Regions from separate parts of the Citricoccus sp. NPDC079358 genome, predicted to be linked through region 1. Evidence: riboswitches for the same ligand, from Rfam matches in the RefSeq annotation. Region 1 holds a riboswitch; each other region holds the start of a gene.
What was found. Region 1 has a riboswitch for S-adenosylmethionine ahead of AB0333_RS09175 (acyl-CoA dehydrogenase). Riboswitches for the same ligand answer to the same signal wherever they lie in the genome.

Region 1 (5,601 bases):
GGAGCCGGGGACCACCAGGGGGCGGGCGCCGAAGCGGTCGAACAGCCGGCCGACGATCAGGCCCATCACGCCCATCAGCAGACCGCCCGGCAGCAGCATCAGGCCGGTGTCCTTGGCGGAGAGGTCCAGGACCTGCTGCAGGTAGATCGGCAGCACGATCAGGGTCCCGAACATGCCCATCATGCCGATCGCCATCAGGGACAGGGACAGGGTGAAGGTCGGGGTCTTGAACACGCGCACGTCCAGCAGGGCGTGGTCCCGCAGGGCCAGCTGCCGCCAGGTGAACACGGCCAGGGACAGGATGCCGAGGCCCAAGGGGATCCAGGGCGAGATGAGGGCGTTGCCCTCGGCGGCGGAGCCGATGCTGCTCAGGCCGAAGACGAGGCCGGCGAAGCCCAGGGCGGACAGCACCACGGAGAGCACGTCCAGCGGCAGCTGCCGGGTGTCGGTGACGTTGCGGATCATGGTGGCGCCGAGAATCATGGCCAGCGCGGCGATCGGCAGCATGATCCAGAACATCCACCGCCAGTTGAGGGCGTCGAGGATGACGCCGCCGATGGTCGGGCCCGTGGCGGGGGCCACGGCGATGACGATCGAGATGACGCCCATGGTGCGGCCCCGGCGGTGGGCGGGCACCACATTCAGGACCGTGGTGAACAGCAGCGGCATCATGATGGCGGTGCCGACGGCCTGGATGACGCGGCCGAGGACGAGCACCAGGAACGTCGGCGCCAGCCCGGCCACCAGCGTTCCCAGCAGGAAGCTGGCCATGGCGATCAGGAACACGGTGCGCAGCGGTAACCGGGTCAGCAGGAAGCCGGTGATCGGGATGACCACGGCCATCGTGAGCATGAACGCGGTGGTGATCCACTGGGCGGTGGAGGCTCCGATGACGAACTCGGACATCAGATTCGGCAGGGCCACGGACATGACCGTCTCGTTCAGGATGACCACGAAGGCGGCGACCACCAGCAGCGCGATCACCCGCGTCGCCCCGGCAGGCACGGTGGACGCCGTGGCCTTGTGGGCCGTGACGTCTGGGGTGGCATCGGGCGTTCTGGCGGCCGAAGTCGACACGGCGTTCCTCTCTTGACAAGCACGTGGAGCCGGTGGGCTCCGCGGGTGCAACACTCGTACAGTGTGCCGTTATTCCCGGCGAACTCCCACATCCGTTCGTGCGGAGAAGGGGAGGCGTTGATCACGGTGCGCGCCGTCCTGGTCTCGGCTGGAGCCTGACGCCCGCCGTTGGACGGACACTGGAGGGTGCTACCGTCTGCCGCATGCCTCGGCTTCCTCGCAGAGCGCCACCGCTTGCGGCGGGCCGATGGGACGGATCGCCCCGTGCGCATCAGCCAGGCCAGTCCCGGCGGGATTGTGGTGGTCGCCGACGAGTTCGGGGCCGCCTCCGCCGTGGGCGCCCAGGCCGAGGTGTTCCATCTGCCGTTTCCCGCGCCAGAGGAGTTGCTTCTCCACGGAGGCTGAACCTCCTGTGTGAAGCTGTGTGACGCCGGACACAGCCCCGGAGTGCCGGTGTCCGTTAACGTGGGCGGGTAACCATCCAGAGCGGCCGAGAGACCTGGCTCGTTGACGCCGCAGCAACCCGTGGGGATTCCCCAGCCGGGTGCTACCGCCAGGACCGATGGAGATCCCACGGCTCAAGCGGTTCCCTGAGCGATGCCGCGTCGAATGACCCGGCACGGTCTGGTCCCCGCCACGGGAATCCTTCGGTGAGACCGAAAGGACCACCGAATGACCGCGACACCCCGCACCATCACCGCTGCCCGGCCCGGCGTGAACCTCAGCGACGGCCTGCCCACGGACTACACCGGCCTCAAGAGGCACTTCCAGCCGCTCTTCGAGGACATCGCGGCAGGGTCCCTGAGCAGGGAGCTGAACCGCGAGCTGCCCTTCGACGCCGTCCGAAGCCTGGACGAGGCCGGCTTCGGTACCCTGCGGGTGCCGGTGGCCCACGGTGGTCCGGCGGTCACGCTCGAGGACTTCTTCCACCTGCTGATCGACCTGGCCGAGGCCGACTCCAACGTGGCCCACATCTACCGCTCCCACTACGGCTTCCTCGAGGCCCTGCGCTTCCAGCCGCGGGACATCCAGGATGCGTGGTACCCGCTGGTCCTGGCCGGTGCCACCGTGGGCAACGCCTCCACGGAGAAGGGCGGCAACGCCCTGGGCGGTCTGAACACCACGCTGACCCCGACATCCGACGGCATGGAGCTCAACGGGCAGAAGTTCTACGCGACCGCCTCGATCTTCTCCGACTACACCCGCGTCTCGGCCGCCCGCGTCTCGGCCGCCCGCGCCGACGCCGACGGCGCCCAGCTCGACGGCCGTCAGTTCGCCGTGGTGGCCACCGACGCCGAGGGGGTGGCCCTGGAGGACGACTGGGACGGCTTCGGGCAGAAGCTCACGGGCACCGGCACCGCGACCTTCACCAGGGTCACTGTTCCCGCCCACGGGGTGCTCGACCGGGTGCCGGGCTCCGCCGAGGCCGTCCACGAGGCCGCCTTCTTCCAGCTCGTGCTGCTCGCGGTCCTGGCCGGCATAGCCCGCGCCTCCCGCCGTGACGCGGTGGCGACCATCGCCTCCCGAAAGCGCACCTTCAACACCGGTTCCGGCTTGCCATTCCGTGAGGATCCGTTGATCCAGGAGGCCGCCGGCCGCATCGCCGCGAAGGCGTTCACCGCCGAGGCCACGGTGCTCCACGCCGCCCGTGCCCTGGATGCCGGCATCGCCGCCGCCGAGGCCGCCGGGGCCGACCGTCCGGACTTCACCGGCGAGGTCCCCGCCGAACTCTACGGCTCCGAGCTGGCCATCGAACACGCGACCATCACGGTGCCGGAGCTGGGTATCGGCGCCGCCCAGGACCTGTTCCTGACCGTCGGCGCCTCCGCGACTTCCACCAAGAAGGCCCTGGACCGCCACTGGCGGAACGCCCAGACCGTGGCCACACACAACCCGATTGCCTTCCGGGCCCGGTCCCTGGGCGACTACTGGATCAACGGGACCCTGCCCGAGGGCCTCAACGCCATCGGCGATGCGAAGGGCGGCCAGGCCTGATGAGCTCCACGAACATTCTCTCCGGCAAGAAGCGGGTCCTGGCCTCAGCCTTCGCGGGCACCACCATCGAGTGGTACGACTTCTACCTTTACGGCACCGCTGCGGCGCTGATCTTCAACGTCCAGTTCTTCCCGATGGCGTCCGAGCTCGGCGGGATCGTCGCCTCCTTCGCGACCCTCGCCGTCGGGGTGATCGCCCGGCCGCTGGGCGGGATCATCGCCGGCCACCTGGGGGACCGGATCGGACGCAAGGCTCTGCTGGTCGCGTCCCTGTTGCTGATGGGGGTGGCCTCCACCCTGATCGGGCTGATGCCGACCTTCGAGGTGATCGGCTGGTGGGCCGTCGTCGGGCTGGTGGTCCTGCGGATCCTTCAGGGCCTGTCCGCCGGGGCCGAATGGGGCGGTTCTGCGCTGTTAAGCGTGGAGCATGCGCCGGCCCGGCACCGCGGCTTCTTCGGATCCTTCACCCAGATCGGCTCCTCCGCCGGCATGCTGCTGGCCACCGGGGCGTTCTTCATCATGCAGAACGTGATGAGCGCCGAGCAGTTCGCCGACTTCGGCTGGCGCATCCCGTTCCTGCTCTCCGCCCTGCTGGTGGCCGTCGGCCTGTGGATCCGGCTCGGCGTGGCCGATGCCCCCGAGTTCCTGGAGCATCAGGCCTCGGGCAACGTGGCCAAGGCTCCCCTGAAGGAGCTGCTGGCCCACCACCGGCGGCCGCTGCTGGTCACCATCGGCCTGCGGCTGGCGCAGAACGCCATCTACTACCTCGTCACGGTGTACATGCTGACCTACCTGAGGGACGTGCGCGAGGACAGCGCTTCGGGCGTGACCGCGGTGATGGTGGCCTCGGCCATCGGCCTGTTCTCCACGCCATTCTGGGGCTGGCTGTCCGACCGGATCGGCCGCCGCTTCCTGTCCGCGGCCGCCTATGCCGCCATCGGGGTCTTCGGCTGGGTCCTCTTCGCCTTCCTCGACGCCGGCCCGCTCGCCTTCCTGCCCCTCGTGGTGATCCTGGGCATCAACGTCATCCATGACGCGATCTACGGACCGCAGGCGGCCTGGTTCGCCGAACAGTTCCCCGTCCACGTCCGCTATTCGGGGGTGAGCCTGGGCTACCAGGTCGGCACCGTCCTGGGTGGCGGGCTGATGCCGATGATCGCCGCCCTGTTGTTCGCCGCCGGCGGGGAGGCCCCGTGGCTGATCGCCGGCTACCTGACGGTGCTGTCCGTCATCTCCGTCGCCGCGGCGCTCGCGGCGAAGGATCCGGCCAGTCAGCAACGCGGCACGGAGCTCACGGACCTGCACGCCGTCCCGGTGGTGGGCGGCTTCGAGCAGGCGGCCGAGTCGAGCGCCGTGGCCGACCCTGACCGGCCCACCGAGAGAACCTCTGAAAGGACGTCTGTATGACCCGCCCCCTTCTCCTGAACGCCTTCGACATGATGGTCCCGGTGCACCAGTCCCCGGGCCTGTGGAGGCACCCGGAGTCCGGGGTCGCCGGGTTCGACACTCTGGAGTACTGGACCGGACTGGCCCGCACCCTGGAGCAGGGCGGGTTCGCCTCCCTCTTCCTGGCGGACATCCCCGGCGTGTACGACGTCTACCGGGACTCCACCGATGCCACGCTGCGCGGCGGCGTGCAGGTCCCGCTGCTGGATCCGCTCGTGGTGGTCCCCGCCATGGCCGCCGTGACCGAACGCCTCGGCTTCGGGATCACCGCCTCCGTCACCTACGAGGCGCCGTACCTGCTGGCCCGCACCTTCGCCACCCTGGACCACCTGACCCGCGGGCGCATCGCCTGGAACGTGGTGACCTCCTATCAGGACTCTGCGGCCCGGAACCTCGGCATGGACCAGCAGATCCCGCACGACGAGCGTTACGACCGAGCGGATGAGTACCTGGAGGTGATGTACAAGCTCTTCGAGGGTTCCTTCGAGGAGGGGGCTGTGGTGGCCGACCGGGAACGCGGCGTCTTCGTGGACCCGGAGAAGGTCCACCCCGTGGGCCACCGCGGCCGGTTCTTCTCCGTGCCGGACCAGGCCCTGACCCATCCCGGTCCCCAGGGCACCCCCTTCCTGTTCCAGGCGGGGGCCTCAAAGCGCGGCCAGGACTTCGCCCTGGACCATGCCGAGGCTATCTTCCTGATCGGCAACACCACCTCCCTCGTCCGCCAGTGGGTGGACGGCATCCGCGCCGGGCTGGCCGAGCGCGGGCGCACCCGGGACGCCATCCGGATCTTCACCATGGCCACCGTGGTGGTCGCGGACACGGACGAGGAGGCCCAGGCCCGGCTCGAGGGTTACCGGGAGTTCGTCGACATCGACGGCGCCCTGGCACTGTTCGGCGGGTGGACCGGGGTGGACCTGGACGGCTCGGACCCGGATGCCCCGTTGGAGTACATCCAGACCGAGGCGAACCAGTCGGCGCTCGCGGCCTTCACCAAGCTGTCGCCGGACCGGACCTGGACGGTGCGGGACCTCGCCGAGTTCATCGCCATCGGCGGCCGCGGACCGGTGATCGCCGGCTCGCCGCA
Region 2 (5,601 bases), on a different contig from region 1:
GGGCCGCGGACTGCGTGGGGCCCAGGGAGTCGCTGGGGGAGGGCACCGGGGTGGCCTGAGCGGTTCCGACCAGTCCGGTGAGGAGGGCGAGGGTGCCGGCGGTGGTGGCCACGGTACGTCCGAGGAGGCGGAGAGCTCGACTCGGGGAGGCGTGGCCAGGAGAGCGTCCTGCCGTGGTGGTCATGCTCCGCCCCCCGTTGGTTGGCACTTGACCCCGTGTTGCCCGCCCTGTCCAGCAGAACGGGCAACACCGGCTAACTGTGATCATACCGTGATCTACAGGGATGTCCACATCACGGAAGCGTCACAGTTTGGGGAGTCGTGCCCGGCCAGGTCAGACGGCGCGACCCTCGGGGACGGACACGAGCGAGGGATCATCGGTGACGACATGGCCGATGGCCGCGTCAATGGCACCCAGGGTCGCCTGGTCCAGGGTGAGGTCCAGGGCCTTGACGTTCTCGGCGATCTGCTCGGGGCGGGACGCTCCCACCAGGGCGCCGGCCACGTTGGGATTGGACAGGACCCAGGCGATCGCGAGCTGGCCCATGGTGGCACCGAGCCCGTCCGCGATCGGACGCAGCTTCTGGACGGCGGTGAGGACCTCATCCGTCATCTTGCTGGCCATCGAGCGCGCTCCGCCCTTCTCGTCCGCTCCGCGGGATCCCTCCGGGGCCTGTTGGCCGGGCAGGTACTTGCCGGTGAGGATGCCCCCGGCCATGGGGGACCAGACGATCTGGGACAGTCCAAGGTCCTCGCAGGTCGGGACGACCTCGGCTTCGATGACGCGCCACAGCATGGAGTACTGGGGCTGGCTGGAGATGAGCTGGAACCCGAGCTGGGCGGCCATGGCATGGGCCTCGCGGATCTTGTCCGCCGGCCATTCGGAAACGCCGATGTAGAGGGCCTTGCCGGCGCGGACGATGTCCGCGAACGCCTGCATGGTCTCCTCCAACGGGGTCTCCACGTCGAAGCGGTGGGCCTGGTAGAGGTCCACGTAGTCCATTTCCAGGCGCTGCAGGGATCCGTTGATGGACTCCATGATGTGCTTGCGGGAGAGGCCGGTGTCATTGTGGCCCTTGGGGCCGGTGGGCCAGTAGACCTTGGTGAATACCTCGAGGGACTCCCGGCGTTCGTTCTTCAGGGCCTCACCCAGGACGCTTTCCGCCTTGGTGTTCGCGTAGGTATCCGCCGTGTCGAAACTGGTGATGCCCTGCGCCAGGGCCTCCTTCACACAGGCATGGGCCGTCTCATTCTCGACTTGGGAGCCGTGGGTGAGCCAGTTGCCGTAGATGATCTCTGAGATCTTGAGCCCGCTGTGGCCCAGGTAACGAAATTTCATGGTTGTACCCTAGACCGGATTCCGCCGAGGTGGGGCGCTGACATGGCGCGTTGGTCACAGCAGAACGGCCACCGTCCCCGAGGGGAGGGTGGCCGTTCTGGAGCCTGAAGGGTTCAGGCGAGCTCGATCAGAGCGGGCGGACTGCCGCAGCCTGCATGCCCTTGGGGCCCTGCTGGGACTCGAACTCGACCTTCTGGTCTTCCTGCAGTTCGCGGAAGCCATTGCCCTCAATGGCGGAGAAGTGAACGAAGATGTCAGCGGACTGATCATCCGGGGAGATGAAGCCGTAGCCCTTCTCTGCGTTGAACCACTTGACGGTACCGGTAGCCATGATGGGCCCTTTCCTGAGGTTGTAAACCCGTCGGTCTTCCAACGGGGGCGAAGCGGCGTGTGCGAAACCGCTTCCTACAACGCTCCGAACGGCCCGAGGGCCAACCGGTCCGCAGTGGTGACGGACTTACTGCTACTACTACTTCTGAGACACATAATACGGGAGATGCCGCGGAACTGAAGCCCCCATTTTTCCCGGTGCGCATTCTTTTCCCGGTGTTCATCTGAGTCCGTCATCGGCCCAGGAGCTCACTCGGGATCGAGGCCGGGATCGAAGCCGGGATCACGAAGGACAGAGTCGTGCTCTGGGACGGCACGGCTGCGGAGCCGGTCCAGCTGGCGCCGGTCGCGCTTGGTGGGTCGGCCGGCGCCGCGGTCCCGGCGAGGCACGGCCAGCAGTTCCCGTGGCACGGGTTCCGGGGAGTGATCGAGGTAGTGCCGGACCGCCTCGGGGGCGCCGACCCGCTTGGCCACCAGGCCGGTGACTTCGAGGATCCGCTCTCTGCCCGGAAGGCGCAACCGGATGGTGTCGCCCGGCTTGACCGGTTGGGCGGCCTTGGCGGGCTGCCCGTTGAGGCGGACGTGACCGGCCCGGCACGCCGTGGTGGCGGCTGACCGGGTCTTGTACATGCGCACGCCCCAGAGCCAGGCATCCAAGCGGACCGGGCCGGCCGGCGTCGTGCTCGAGCCCGAACCCGAACGCCGCGCGGACGGAGTGACGGAAGGCATGCCGGACATCCTACCTCCGGGCCGCACGCCGGCACCGAGGTCGCTTTGCGGGCAGAAAACAGTACTCTTCTCTGCCCGCAAAGCGAGGGGTCGGGTTACTGGTTGCCCTCGGCGGTGCGCAGGTTGCGGAAGGCCGAGCGGTGGAACACGATCGGCTCGTGCTCTGCGGAGTGATCGTGCACGCCGTGCACCTCGAGCAGGACGATGGTGTGGTCACCGGCCGGCAGCTCGGAGTAGACGGTGGTGTCCAGCCACAGGGCGGCGCCGTCCAGGAAGATCGCGCCCTCATCCGTGGACCGGATGTCCAGGCCGGCGAAGCGGTCCCCCTCCTTGGAGGCCAGCTGACGGCAGACGTCGGTGTGGTCCTCGCCGAGGATGGAGATCCCGATCCGCTCGGCCTGCTTCAGCCGGGGCCAGGTGCGGGAGGTGTTCTGCACGGCGAAGGAGACCAGCGCCGGCTCCAGGGAGACCCCGACGGTGAAGGACGAGGCCACGAGGCCCTCCTTCGCACCGTTGGCGACGCCGGCGAGCGCCGCCACGCCGGAGGGGAAGTGGGAGAAGGCCGAGCGAAGGGTCTGTACGGACAGGTCTCGATCGAGGTCACTGTCGAGGTCGGTCTGCTGCAGGTCGTGGGTAGCCAGGGCGGTCATGGTGGGTCCTCCGTCCGAAGGCGCATCTGCACGGCGGCACGCCACGGGAGGCTCCCGATCGGCACCAGCAGAAACGCGGTACTTGCCCGCCGGGGCATCCGGTAGGCCGAATCCTCACCTGGAGCACCCCACTACTGCGTGAAGAGGGTTGCCGTCCCGCAAGCCAGGGCTGTAACAGCGGGAACTCGTGATTCTGGATCCAGACTAACGACGGACGTCCGGAACGGTCAAAGGGTTTCTCGAACTATGAACCCCCGTGACCAACGCGCCCCCGCCACCGCCGCCTCCCACCCCCGGGGTGCGGCGGTCGCGGAGGAGCAGGCAGCAGGTCAGCGGAAGCGCAGGGAGACGGCCTCGCCGTGGGCCGGCAATCCTTCTGCCGTGGACAGTGCGGCGATCTTGGTGTCCAGTTCCTTCAACCCCGTCTCCGTGTAGCGGATGAGCTGCTGCAGGCGCAGGAAGCTCACCGTGTTCAGCCCGGAGGAGTAGCGGGCGGAGCCGCCGGTGGGCAGCACATGGTTGGAGCCGGAGGAGTAGTCGCCCAGCGGAACGGGCGCGTGTGGGCCCACGAACACGGCACCGGCATTGGTCACCCGGCGGGCCGTCTGCAGGGGGTTCACGGTGTGGACCTCGAGGTGCTCGGCGGCGTAGGCGTCGGCCACGGCCAGCGCCTCGTCCAGGGTCCCCACGAGCAGGATCCCGGACTGCGGGCCGCCCAGAGCCTGGCGGATCTGCTCCTCGTGGAAGCTCCCCGGCACCTGCCGCTCGATCTCCGCCGCCACGTCCCGGGCCAGCTCGGGTGAGGTGGTGATGAGCACCGAGCCGGCCATGGGATCGTGCTCGGCCTGGCTGATGAGGTCGGCAGCCACCCACCGGGCATCGGCGGTGCCGTCGGCCAGCACGGCGATCTCGGTCGGCCCGGCCTCCGCGTCGATGCCGATGGTGCCGAGCAGGGCGCGCTTGGCGGCGGCCACGAAGATGTTGCCCGGCCCCGTGACCATGTCCACGGGGGCACACACGCGAGTGCCGTCGTCGTCCGCCACGCCATAGGCGAACATGGCCACCGCCTGGGCGCCGCCCGCGGCGTAGACCTCATCCACGCCGAGCAGCGAGCACGCCGCGAGGATGACCGGGTGCGGGAGGCCGCCGAAATCCTTCTGCGGCGGGGAGGCGACCGCGAGCGAGGCGACCCCGGCGGCCTGGGCCGGGACCACGTTCATCACCACGGAGGAGGGGTAGACGGCGCGGCCGCCCGGAACGTAGAGGCCCACGCGGTTCACCGGGACCCAGCGGTTCTCGACGATGGCACCTTCCCCGAGGTCCACCTCGGACCCGGAGGGAATCTGGGCGGCGTGCACCTTGCGGGCTCGGTCGATGGACTCCTCGAGGGCGGAGCGGACCTCGGGGTCCAGGGACTCGAGCGCCTCGGCGAGCTTCTCGGCCGGCACGGCCAACGACGGCGGCCGGACCCCGTCGAACTGCTCGCCGAGATCCAGCACGGCTCGGGTCCCCTCGGTGCGGACCCGGTCCAGGATCGGCAGCACCTTCGGCACGGCGGCGGCCACATCGACCTCGGCGCGGGGGAGCACCGTGGCGGGATCGTAGGTGCGGCCGCGCAGGTCCGTGGTGGCAAGCATGGGGTGGCTCCTGTGATTCCGAGGGTTCGGCTGGTTTCGGTGGTCCAGCGTCCATTCTCCCCCCGTTCAGGAACGTCTGAGCACCAGATGACAGACTGGGGCCATGCCCAGTTTGTCCTCCTTCACCGATCTGTTCACTGATCCACTCTCCAGTCCGTCCACCTCGATCCTCGCCTCCGGCGCGGGACCGGAGTCCGCATCGACGCCCGACCCGAGCGGATCCCCGGAGAACATGCAGGACAGCGTGCGCGAGGGTGCCGAAGGGGCCGTCGACTCGCTCGGACCGTTCTGGGGGATGCTCTCCACGGTGGCGATCTCCGTGGCGTTCGCGCTGGCCGTGCTGGTGGTCGCCTGGCTCCTGGTCAACGCCCTGCTGCGCCGCAAGCCCCAGCTGCGCAACCAGGTCGCCCGGTGCCGGGTCCCGGTGGCGCTCGCCGCGGTGCTGCTGGCGGTGCGGATCGCCCTCGGACTGACCGCCGCCACGTACGCCTGGTTCAACGGCGTGAACTTCCTGCTGATGGCCGGCATCATCGGCTCCCTCGCCTGGCTGGCGCTGCGGGTGGTGCGGATCGTCGAGGAGCGATTGCTCGGCAAGTATGCCTCGGAGGGCGTGGACGACCGCCGCGACCGCAAAATCCGCACCCAGACCGTGCTGCTGCGGCGCGTGATCCAGGCCGCCGTCATCGTCATCGCCGTGTCCATCGTCCTGTTGACCATCCCGCAGGTCCGCGCCGTGGGCGCCGGTCTGCTGGCCTCGGCCGGCGTGATCTCCGTGGTGGCCGGCCTCGCCGTGCAGTCCACCCTGACCAACGTGTTCGCCGGCATCCAGCTGGCGTTCACCGATGCGATCCGGGTGGGAGACGTGGTGACCGCGGACGGGGTCTACGGCACCATCGAGGACATCACCCTGTCCTAC
Region 3 (5,601 bases), on a different contig from region 1:
AACGGCGCGGCGCCTGGTGTCCTCGATCTGCTGGCGGGCCACATCCGGGGTGGTCGCGATGATGAACACGGCCTCGGCGTTGCGGGCGGCGAAGTCACGGCCGGAGGCGGAGGAACCGGCCTGGAACAGCACCGGCGTGCGCTGCGGGGACGGGGAGGGCAGGTGCGGGCCCTCCACCGAGTAGCGCTCGCCCACGTGGTGGATCTTGTGCACCTTCTCCGGGTCCGAGTAGCGGGAACCCGCGCGGTCCTTGACCACCGCGTCCTCGTCCCACGATCCCTCCCACAGCTTGTAGGTGACGTCGATGTACTCCGCGGCCCAGCGGTAGCGCTCGGCGTGGTCGGTCAGCCGGGGCAGGCCGAAGTTGCGCGAACCGTTGTCCTGCGTGCCCGTCACGATGTTCCAGGCGATGCGGCCGCCGGAGAGGTGGTCCAGCGTGGAGAGCTGGCGGGCGAACTGGAACGGGTGGGACTGGAAGACATTCGAGGTGGTGGCCAGGCCGATGTGCTCGGTGACCACGGCGAGCGCCCCGAGCAGCACGGTCGGATCGTTGGACGGGATCTGCAGGCCCTCGTTGACGTACACGGAGTAGTCCGCGTCCGCATCGCCGTAGTGGCCCACCACGTCCGCGAAGAACATCGCGTCGAACTTGGCCGCCTCCAGGGTCTTCGCGAGGTTGATCCACGTGTTGACGTCCGTGAACTCGGTCTGGCCGGCATCCTCGCGGCGCCACTGGCCGTGGTGGATGTGGCTGGTGGTGTTCATCACGAACGCGTTGAAGCGCAGCGGGCGCGGGGCGGTGTGGGAGGGGGTGATGTGGGCGGGGGTGGTGTTCTCGGTGCTCATGGGTACTCCTGGATGCTGATCGGGGTTCGGGTTCACTGGGCGTTCGGCACGGAGCCGATGCGGTAGGAACGGGCCGGCGGGGTGGCGTTGACCTCCCAGTCCCCGAGGAGGCGGGACCGGTAGATCAGGGGGTTGTGGTTGGCCAGCACGCGGGCATTGCGCCAGTGCCGGTCCAGTCGCCTCGACTGGCTCAGGGCCGAGGCGCCGCCCACCTCGAACAGGTGGGTGGCCGCGGCCAGGACGTTCTTCGCGATGACCTGCTGGGCCTGGTAGACGCGGACATAGAGGGCGTTGGTGTCCTCCTCCGGCAGGTCCTCACCGGCGGCCTCCCGTTCGAGGACGCCGCCCAGCGCGGAGACCACCGATTCGAAGGCGGCCCGCGCGGCGAACGCGGCGGAGGAGAGCTCGCCGACCACCTGGAGCACCTGGGCATCATCCCGCGGCAGCTCCGCGGTCCCGTGGCTGAAAGAACGACGCCGGCCGCGGACGTACGCGCTGACGTCCCGCACGATGGCCTCGGCGATGCCGGTCAACGCCGCGAGGTGCAGGAACTGCCAGCTGGCCTGGCCGGTGGCGACGCGGGTGCCGTCATCCAGGCCGCCGGTGTAGACCTCCTCGGCCTCGACCGGCGTGTTCTCGAACACCGTGGTGCCGGAGGCGGTGAGTTGCTGGCCGAAGCCGTCCCAGTCGTCCAGCCTCGTGATCCCGGGGGCGTTCACAGACACCGTAGCGGCGATCTCCTCACCCTGGGCGTCCACGGCCGCCACGATGATCCAGTCGGCGTAGAGCGTCCCGGTGGAGTAGTACTTCGTGCCGTTGAGCCTCCAGGTGCCCTCTGCGTCCTGGACCAGCGTGGTGGTCCCCTCCCCCACAGCGTTGTTGATCTCCGTGACGGCGTTGCCGACCACGGCCCCGTCCCCGAGGCGGCGCAGCCACCGGTTCCGGAACACCGGGTCCGGGTGCCCCAGCACGTTCTCCTGATTGATCAGGTGCGCACGCAGGGCCTGGACCAGATTCGAGTCCGCCGCCGCCAGCTCCACGATCAGCTGGGCCTGCTCCGCGAAGGAGAGTCCGGCACCCCCGTACTCCACCGGCACCCGCAGGGAGGTGAACCCCGCCGCGGCCAACCGCCGGACGGCGTCGCGGTCGATGATGTGCTCGGCCTCCCGTTCGGCGGCGCTGTCCGCGATGGCGGCGAACACCGGGGCCAGCCGTTCCCGGACGGTCCGGTAGGCCTGGCCGGACGGTTCGCTTCCGGTGGAGGCGGCGGAGGAGGGCGCGGTGGTGCGCTCGGCGGTGGTGGTCATCATGCTCCTTCGGTGGTGGATGGGGTGGCGGCCTCCGCGGCGGCGGAGTTGCGGGCCGTGGAGTGGAACGGCGGGATGGCACCGTTGATCCGGTAGTCGCCTACGGCCTGGGTGCGGTAGATCAGCGGGGTGTGGCTGGCGATCGTCCGGGCGTTGAGCCAGTGCTGGTGCAGTTGCCGGCTGGCATCCGTGGCCGAGGCCCCGCCGGACTCGAAGATCTGGTTGGTGGCCTCCAGGATCAGATCGGACACCACGAGCGTCGCCTCGGACAGCGCGATGTTGGCCCGGGCGTGGGCCTGGAGCACTACCGGGTCCTCCAGGTCGGTGTGGCCCCGGACCTGGAGGAAGGACTCCTCCACCACGGCCGCGGCGCCCCGCACGATGTGCCGGGCCGAGCCCACCTTGGCGGACACGGCACCGATGACCTGGTGCACCAGCGGGTCCTCCGCCGGCGTCTCCGCCGTCGCGTGGTCATAGGTACGACGCCGACCTCGGACGAACGCGGTGATCTCGGCCAGCGCGGTGGCGCCGATCCCGGCCTGGGTGGCCGCCAGCACGATCCACAGGACGGTGTAGGCCAGCACGCCCGTGGGGACGTTGAACTCCTGGGTCCGCTGGGCCCGCACGGGGACGTGGTCCAGGGTGGTGGTACCGGAGGCGGTGAGCCGCTGGCCAAAGCCGTTCCAGTCGTCGATGCGCTGCACCCCAGGATCACGGGCGTCGATGATCGCGAAGATCGGACCGTCCTCCTCGAGCCCGGGACGGACTGCGGAGACCAACAGATAGTCGGCGAAGATGGCCCCGGTGGAGTAGAACTTGTCACCCGTCAGGCGGGCCACCTCCGTGGTGCCCGTGGCGGCAGCCGCCTGCACGGTGTCCGGGTCGGCGTCGATCCAGTGCACGGGACGCCGGCCTGCTGACGGCGGCAGCTCCACCAGGGCGTTGCCGAAGATCTTCCCGGCCGCCACTTCGGCCAGCCACCACTCGGAGACCGCGCCCTGGGGCTCGTTCTCGTGCTGCTCCGTGAACATGAAGTGCCCATGCAGCGCCTGAGGCAGGTTGGAGTCCGCGGCGGCGAGTTCCACCAGCAGATCGGCCAGTTGCGGCAGGCTCGCCCCGATGCCCCCGTGGTCGCGGCCGAGCCGCACCCGCGTGAATCCCGCGCCGCGGAGATGTTCTAGAGCGGCGAACGCCAGCTCGTGATCCTGCTCGCGCTGTGCCGATCCCGCCGCAACGGCCGCGAAGACCGGGGCGAAGTGCGCGGTGAGCTGGGCGTCCGTCGGCCCGGCGGGGCCGATGGCTGCCCGCAGCTCATCGAAGGTGGGCAGGCTGGAAGGCGCGGTGCGGTGTTCGAGGTGAGTGGTGTCCGTCATGGGTGTCCCCGTCAGCCATGGCACACCGGAATGGCGTTGGCCCGGAACACGGCGTCGTCATAGCCTGACGGCCGGGACACGCATTCACGGTGGTGCCGTACTTGCCCCGCGGTGGTTTCCGGAGGCCGAATCATCACCTGGAGCACCCCACTACGGTGAGAGGGTTGCCGTCCGGCCAGCCAGGGCTTAGCACCGGATCTCGTGATTCTGTTCTCGACCCTAGGCAGTCAGCTCGCGGCCGCCAAGCCTCGGGTCATGTTCAGGGGCCTGGCGTCATCTGCGCCCGGTTCCGTGCCGAAATGCCGGCCCGACCGTCCCCGGCCGCCTCAGATGACGGTCTGTGACGGCCTGGACAGGTCAGTGCTGGTCGGTCACCAGCGGTAGTCCAGGAACTTGCCGTCCAAGGTGATGACCACGCGGTCGCCGTCCGGATCGGCACGGCGGGTAACGTCTGCCTTGAAGTTGATGGCGCTCATGATGCCGTCCCCGAACTCCTCGTGGATCAGGGCCTTCAGCGCCGGCCCGTAGACCGACATGGCCTCCATCAACCGGTAGATCGTGGGATCGCGCATCACGGCCGGGTCGCTGCCCCGGTCCGGCTGTTGCTGCAGGCTCTCGGCCACGTCGTCGCCCAGACCGAGCATCTCGACCACGACGCCGGCCTGGGCCGCGGTCATCGGGTGCTGTCCCAGCAGCGCGGCCGTGGTCCACACCGGTGCGGCTCCGATGGCGGCGGCGAGTCCCGCCCAGGTGAGACCGGCACGGATGCGTGCGGCATTGACGAGGTCGGCAGCGTGCGCCTTATGCATGATGGGGTCCATGGTCAGCGGCTCACGGCGTGGTCGGACAGGCTCGGCAGTTTCGGCTGACGCTTGGCCGCCGTGCGGTAGTGGGTGGCGTAGAGCGTCAGGCCCACGAAGGAGAGGCCGCCCACGAGGTTACCGAGCACGGTCGGGATTTCGTTCCAGACGAGGTAGTCCATGATGGAGAACTCACCGCCCAGCATGAGGCCCGCCGGGAAGAGGAACATGTTGACGATGGAATGCTCGAATCCCATGTAGAAGAAGAGCATGACCGGCATCCACATGATCAGGGCCTTGCCCACGACGTCCTTGGCCAGGAAGGCCGCGACCACACCGGTCGAGACCATCCAGTTGCAGAGCACGCCGCGGATGAAGAGGGTCAGCATGCCACCCGCACCGTATTCGGCGTAGCCGACGGTTCTCCCCTCGCCGATGGAGCCGATCTGTTGGGCCACCTCGTTCGGCGGGGTCTGGAAGCCGTAGGTCATGGTCACCACCATCATGACGGCCACGAGGAAGGCTCCGGCGAAGTTGCCGACGAAGACCAGGCCCCAGTTGCGCAGCAGACCGCCGATGGTCACGCCGGGCCTCTTGTCGATCCAGGCCAGCGGGACCAGGGTGAAGACACCGGTCAGCAGGTCGAAACCGAGCAGGTAGATGAGGATGAATCCGACCGGGAACAGCAACGCACCGACGAGGGCATCGCCCGTCTGCACGGTCACCGTGATGGCGAACGCCGCGGCGAGAGCCAGGATGGCACCGGCCATGAACGAGCGGATCAGGGTGTCCCGGGTGGACATGAAGACCTTGGACTCACCGGCGTCGACCATGTGCTTCACGAAGTCTGGCGGGCTGACATAGGACATGGAACATCACTCCAGGGGTGAGGGGCGGGCATACCCCCCAACCTAGGAAGCGTGCGTTTCTGCGGTGTTTCCGTCCCCGCACCGGCCCACGAAATCTCCCTCACTGCCCCTGCGGGATGCGGTGAGACGCACGTCCACTCACTCCCGCAGTGGAAGATCCCTGACCATCCGGAGCGGAGCGGTGAGCCGATAGCTCGTCTCGAGCCACTCTGCGATCTCATCCCATCCTTCGTCCTGGGCCGGATCGAGCCCGTCCACGTCGATGCCGAACCAGCCTGAGCGTCCCAGATAGGCCGGTCGGAACGTCCGCGGGTCCTGCTCCAGGAACGAGATGTCGGCTTCCTCGGGTTTGATCACCACCGCCTGCGGGTGCTGGACGTAACCGTCCCCGGCGGCTGCCGGACGG
Region 4 (5,601 bases), on a different contig from region 1:
CGCCGGGGCGCGACGACGGCGCCGCCTCGCCGTGGCGTCCGAGCACAAGCACGCAGCGCTCGGGGCCGACGAAGGGATGCAGGCGGCGCAACTCCAGCGGTCCCGGGACCTGTTCAAGCTGGTCCCGCACGAGCCGGGCGTGCACGGAACAGACCGCCGGCCGTTCAGCGTCGATCATCTCTTCGTACAGGCAGGGCAACAGGCCGATCGTCAGGTCACGCTCGTCGACCTCGGGCTCCATGCCGGCGTCCTCCAGGTGCTCGTAGAGGGCGTCGAGCTGGTGCACCGCCTCGTCGCCGAGGACGTCGCGGTGGTCGAGTTCCGGATCCAGGCCGCGCAGGACCTCGCCCCGTTCCTGGGCCGCCCGGGCTCGCTGCTCCGCCACGAGGCTGTGCTCGGTGCGGCGTACGGGGGAGTATCCGTTCGGGGGCCGGCCCCGCCGGCCGGTCTCGACGGGAGCCCTGGCGACGAGCCCCTCACCCTCCAAGACCCGGAGGTGGTCGCGGGCGGTGTTCAGCGGCAGGCCGGTCTCCTCGGCGAGCTCCTGCAGGAGCCGGCCCGGGAGGCGCTGCACCGCGTGCAGCAGCCGCAATCGGCTCCTCTGTGTGAGCCCCCGAAAGTCCTCCACCCGCCGCGGCATGCTCCCATGATACTGAGCGGCGGCACCCGGATAAACGGCTCCGAGACGGGTGCCAAGGGTCCACCTGGCCTCCCGGGTCCTCAAGAAAGGCTGAGGGCCTGATCCGCGGGTAACAGTTCGAAGGGCACCGGAAGGGTGGAGATCCCGTTGACCTGCAGGGCGACCGCGTGGCCACCGGGATGGTAGCGGCGGGTGGTGATCGCCCGGAAGGAGTGCGACCGGTTCACGGCCATCTCCTCTCCGGGCTGGAGGGTCCGGGTGGTCAGCTTGAAGACCTTGGTGCTGAGGGTGCTGTTGGCCTTGCGATGGTGGATCACGTAGTCGATGGCGAGACGAGCGGGCTCCGGGCCGACGTTGCGCACCACCGCGGTGAAGCGGACCTCTCCGCCCCAGGGCACCCGGGCCTCGGTGAGATGCGGCCCGTCAATGTCGACGGACACGGGCCCGAATCCGAGCAGGTCCAGTGCCCCTGGGTGGCCGTTCTTGAGGAGGGTCCGCAGACCGTGGCGTACCAGCGCAGGCGTCTGCGGACCAGGGTCCGCCAGCCATCGCTGGGCCGTCGAGACAACGAGGTCCGGGGCATCCCGGCTGAGGTCGTTGAGGTGGTTGGCCACCGAACGCCGGACGTACTCACTGGGATCCCGGTACAGAGCCTCGAGGAGGGGCACGGTCACGCCGGGATGGGCGGTGATGGCCGGGATGCGCACCGCCCAGGGGAGGTAGGGGCGGGTGCCCTCGCTGGCCAGGCGTCTGATGTGCTCGTCCGCGGAATCCGTCCACACGGCGATGATCGCCAGTCCTCGGTCCAGGTCGTGACGCAGGAGGGTGCGGAGGGAGAACTCCGAGGTGAGCCGGCCCGTGAGTTCTGCCAGGAGGGCCATGGCGTCCGTGAACGCTGCTGCGGTGTTCTCTTGGACGGCCCGGGCGGCGACCGCACCGGTGACCGGCCAGATGAGCCAGCCGGAGAAATCCGAGCTGCTGTCCCGCGCCTGACGGATGACGTGGGCGAGTGACTGATAGTCGCCCGGGAGGTCGACCAGGAGAGCCTCCCGTAGCAGGTCCGCGCGCTCGCGGAGGGCGAGGCCGTCGAGCGACTCCGCGGCTCGGGGCAACGAATGCAGGTCCGTCCCCGGCACGACCCGCCGGATGGAACGGGTCAGTGCGGTGGCGGCGCGTGCACCCAGGAGCTCGTCAGCGGAAGGCATGCGATCATTATCGCCGGGCGGGGTCCGGCGCAGGGGACCGACCCGAAGCAGCCAGGCAGATGTGACCCGGGCGGGCGTTCGGCCACAGGACCATGGACGGCCCGGGATTCCGGGAGCGAGAATCTGGACCACTGACAACACCAGGAGCGAGGCACGCCCATGACGACGATCGCCGACCACGACGCCTACATCGCAGCGGCACCCGAGCCGTTCCGGCCGGAGTTGCAGCGCCTACGCTCGATCCTGGCCCGCACTCTGCCGGAGGCGGAGGAGATGGTGGCCTACAACATGCCGGGGTTCAGCATCGGTGGCACGGTCGTCGCGAGCTATGCGGCGTTCAGCAAGCAGTGCGGGCTGTATCTCCTGCCGGGCGCCCTCTCCGCACATGCCGATGACATCGCGGCCGCCGGCCTCAAGGCGACCAAGACCGGCATCACCTTCTCGCCGCGCAAGCCGATCCCGGACGAGCTCGTCGAACGGCTGGCGCGGGCTTCGCGCCAGGAGGCCGAGGCCTGAGGGCTCAGCCTGGCCGGTTTCGGACGACGTGGCAGGCCAGGTCATGAAGAGATGACCTCCCATGACGACCTATGGCGTGGTCTCGGCGGTCTTCGCGCACACCGGAGCGTAGAAGTCGTCAGATTAATCAGGTGATGCGGACAGGACCGTGAGTTCGTAGCCTCGTCCCCAGAATCACGAGTTCCGGTGCGAAGCCCTGGCTGGCCGGACTGCAACCCTCTCGCTGTGGTGGGGTGCACCAGGTGATGATTCGGCCGGCCCGCAGCGGTGACCGGCAAGTACAGCCTGCCGAAGACATCCCTGGATGATCGCTGCTCGGCGAGGCCATCCGAGAGGGCACCCATGACCACTGTTTCACCTACCCCGGCGCCGGCCCGTGCGAGCGCCGAGGAGATCCGCGCCGAGTTCGCACCCCTGTTCTCCCGTATCCGCGCGGGTGCCGTGGAGCGCGAGCGGTCTCGGGAGTTGCCGTTCCTGGTGGTGGAGGAGCTGAAGCAGACGGGCTTCACCGCGCTGCGGGTCCCCCTCGAGTTCGGAGGCCGAGGCGTGGGGTTGAGCGAATTCGCTGCCCTGCTGGTGGACCTGGCCGCGGCCGATTCGAACGTCGCGCACTTGCTGCGCGGCCACATCGCCTTCTTGGAGCGGCTGCTGCTGAGGCCCCCCGGGAACCACCGCGATCAGTGGCTGCGTCGGATCGGTGCGGGGGCGCTGATCGGCAATGCTGCCTCGGAGCGCAACGAGCTGACGGAGATCACCACCCGGCTGGAGGAGCGCGGCGGGCGGTGGACCGTCACCGGTACGAAGTATTACACCACCGGCAGCATCTACGCGGATTGGATCTCCCTGTCCGCGGTCCGAGGGGAGACGCGGCATTCGGTGCTGGTGGACGCCTCCCACCACGGGGTGCGGGTGGCGGACGACTGGGACGGCTTCGGCCAACAGTTGACCGCCAGCGGCGGCCTCACCCTCACCGACGTGCCCGTGGACCCACAGGACATCCGCGCCTTCGAGCCGGAGGATCCGCAGGCCGGGTTCGGGGTCGGGCTCTTCCAGGTGATCCTGCTCCTGGTGGCGGCAGGAGTGGCCCAGTCGGCGGTGCAGGACGCGATGGACTATGTCCGCCCCCGGCGGCGGACCTTCGCCCACCGGGGCGAGCTGGCGCCCCGGGAGGAGGACGTGGTCCAGACCGTGGTCGGGGAGGTCGCCGCCAAGGCCCACGCCGCCCGGCTGATCGTGCTGGGGCAGGTGGCGGCGCTGGACGCGTATGCGCGGAAGGCCGCCGACGGGGCCCGGGAAGGCACTCAGGATGAGGTGGCGTCCCTGGCGGAGGAATCCGCACAGTTGGCCCGGGAGGTATTCCAGGCGCAGCTGGTGGTCCTTGAGCTGGTGCAGCGGGCCACCACCGAGATCTTCGAGGTGGGCGGGGCCTCGGCCACGAGCACCAGCCGGAGCCTGGACCGGCACTGGCGCAACGCCCGCACCATCGCCAGCCACAACCCCGCGAAGTACCGGGCCCGGGCGGTCGGCGAGTACCTGCTGACCGGCGAGTTCGCGCTCTGGGGCGGCAAGGGGCCGGCGGGCGCCCCGGCAGTCCAGGAGGGCCAGGACGCCCAGGAGGCCCCAGAGGGCCAAGCCGGGCCAGCAGGCAATGCCGGTCGGGGTGACGCTGACCATGGCCGCCACCTTTGAGGAACTGCTCGAGGCCGGCGAATCCGCGGACGTGACCGGGTGGGACTTCTCCTGGCTGCAGGGCCGGGCCACAGAGGAACGGCCTCCGTGGGGCTACGCCGGCCAGCTCGCCCGTCAGCTCCGGGACGCCTCCGCCTCCCTGGACATCCAGACCGGCGGCGGGGAGGTCCTGGCGCAGGCCGAGACGTTCCCACCGACCGCCGTGGCCACGGAGTCCTGGCCGCCGAACCTCGCACGGGCCAGCGCCCGGCTCCACCCCCGCGGCGTGGTGGTGGTGGCGGACCCGGATGAGCCGCCGCTGCCGTTCGCCGATGCGGCCTTCGACCTGGTCACCAGCCGGCACCCCGCGAGCCTCTGGTGGGAGGAGATCGCCCGGGTCCTGAAGCCCGGGGGCACGTACCTCGCCCAGCACGTGGGCCCGGCCAGCGCGTTCGAACTCATCGAGTTCTTCCTCGGCCCCCAGCCGGGCGCCCGCCACGTGCGGGACCCGGAGGCGGAGGCGGACGACGCGCGGGCGGCAGGACTGGAGGTCGTCGACCTCCGCAGGGCTCGGCTGAGGATCGAGATCCATGACGTGGCCGCCGTGGTCTACCTGCTGCGCAAGGTCATCTGGTGGGTGCCCGGATTCACCGTGGCGCACCACCGATGTCGGCTGAAGGACCTGCATGACCACATCCAGACCCACGGGCCGTTCATCACCCATTCGACACGGCACCTCATCGAAGCACGCCAACCCACCATCACCGGGGAGAACCAGTCATGACCACCCAGAACCATCCCGCCAGAACATCCCGCCGGACCACGCTGTGGCTGGCCGCGGCGCCCCTGGCCCTGGCCCTCGCCGCCTGCAGCCCGGCCGGTCAGACGGCCTCCACCGGACCCGTGGAGAAGGAGGGGGGCACCCTGACGTACCTCGACGCCGAGGCCTCCCGCTCCACCCAGCTCCAGGGCGCCGGGACGTGGCAGGACAGTGCCTACGTGGAGAACGTCACCGACCGGCTCGTCTGGAAGGACCCGGAGACCGGGGAACTGCTCCCGTACATCGCCGAGTCCTGGGACGTCTCCGAGGACGGCCTGACCTACGAGTTCACCATCCGCCCGGGGGTGACCTACTCGGACGGGACGCCGTTGGACGCGGCGAGCGTGCAACGCAACCTCCAGTGGCAGGCCGACGGGGACGAGGCCAAGGGCATCCAGCCGAACAACCAGTTCCCCGCGGTCGAGTCCGTGGAATCGGAGGGGGACACCGTGACGGTGGCCCTGGAGCACCCGTACGCCGAGTTCCTCGACGTCCTCTCGGGCTGGTCCGCCTCCCTCGTGGCCGATGCCACCATCGAGGCCTCACTGGAGGAGCAGCAGCAGATCACCGGGCTCATCGGCAGCGGCCCCTTCGTGGTGGAGAGCGAGAAGTACGGCGAGGAGATCGTTTTCGCCAAGCGTGAGGGCTACGACTGGGCGCCCGAGGGCGTCGGCCACGAGGGGGAGGCCTACCTGGACCGGGTGGTGGTCCGCGCCGTCACGGATGACACCGTGCGCATCGGCACCTTCCGC

Region 2: another riboswitch for S-adenosylmethionine. It lies ahead of AB0333_RS10410 (flavin reductase family protein); the one in region 1 lies ahead of AB0333_RS09175 (acyl-CoA dehydrogenase).
Region 3: another riboswitch for S-adenosylmethionine. It lies ahead of AB0333_RS12150 (acyl-CoA dehydrogenase); the one in region 1 lies ahead of AB0333_RS09175 (acyl-CoA dehydrogenase).
Region 4: another riboswitch for S-adenosylmethionine. It lies ahead of AB0333_RS07490 (acyl-CoA dehydrogenase family protein); the one in region 1 lies ahead of AB0333_RS09175 (acyl-CoA dehydrogenase).

The regions. Positions count from the first base shown of each region.
Region 1 is NZ_JBFBLI010000006.1:47,266-52,866, forward strand. Features, by position in the region: gene AB0333_RS09165 (DHA2 family efflux MFS transporter permease subunit) at 1-1,077, opposite strand, end outside; gene AB0333_RS09170 (hypothetical protein) at 1,342-1,482, shown strand; SAM riboswitch class I at 1,552-1,646, shown strand; gene AB0333_RS09175 (acyl-CoA dehydrogenase) at 1,750-3,072, shown strand; gene AB0333_RS09180 (MFS transporter) at 3,072-4,478, shown strand; gene AB0333_RS09185 (LLM class flavin-dependent oxidoreductase) at 4,475-5,601, shown strand, end outside.
Region 2 is NZ_JBFBLI010000007.1:62,930-68,530, forward strand. Features, by position in the region: gene AB0333_RS10390 (Ig-like domain-containing protein) at 1-112, opposite strand, end outside; gene AB0333_RS10395 (aldo/keto reductase family protein) at 335-1,339, opposite strand; gene AB0333_RS10400 (cold-shock protein) at 1,467-1,670, opposite strand; gene AB0333_RS10405 (RNA-binding S4 domain-containing protein) at 1,919-2,398, opposite strand; gene AB0333_RS10410 (flavin reductase family protein) at 2,494-3,048, opposite strand; SAM riboswitch class IV at 3,122-3,241, opposite strand; gene hisD (histidinol dehydrogenase) at 3,378-4,685, opposite strand; gene AB0333_RS10420 (mechanosensitive ion channel domain-containing protein) at 4,789-5,601, shown strand, end outside.
Region 3 is NZ_JBFBLI010000009.1:102,525-108,125, forward strand. Features, by position in the region: gene AB0333_RS12140 (LLM class flavin-dependent oxidoreductase) at 1-846, opposite strand, end outside; gene AB0333_RS12145 (acyl-CoA dehydrogenase family protein) at 879-2,156, opposite strand; gene AB0333_RS12150 (acyl-CoA dehydrogenase) at 2,153-3,526, opposite strand; SAM riboswitch class IV at 3,619-3,733, opposite strand; gene cynS (cyanase) at 3,898-4,335, opposite strand; gene AB0333_RS12160 (formate/nitrite transporter family protein) at 4,350-5,195, opposite strand; gene AB0333_RS12165 (MmcQ/YjbR family DNA-binding protein) at 5,334-5,601, opposite strand, start outside.
Region 4 is NZ_JBFBLI010000004.1:262,309-267,909, reverse strand. Features, by position in the region: gene AB0333_RS07505 (helix-turn-helix domain-containing protein) at 1-640, opposite strand, end outside; gene AB0333_RS07500 (DNA alkylation repair protein) at 721-1,845, opposite strand; gene AB0333_RS07495 (DUF1801 domain-containing protein) at 2,005-2,361, shown strand; SAM riboswitch class IV at 2,534-2,648, shown strand; gene AB0333_RS07490 (acyl-CoA dehydrogenase family protein) at 2,704-4,050, shown strand; gene AB0333_RS07485 (class I SAM-dependent methyltransferase) at 4,034-4,813, shown strand; gene AB0333_RS07480 (ABC transporter substrate-binding protein) at 4,810-5,601, shown strand, end outside.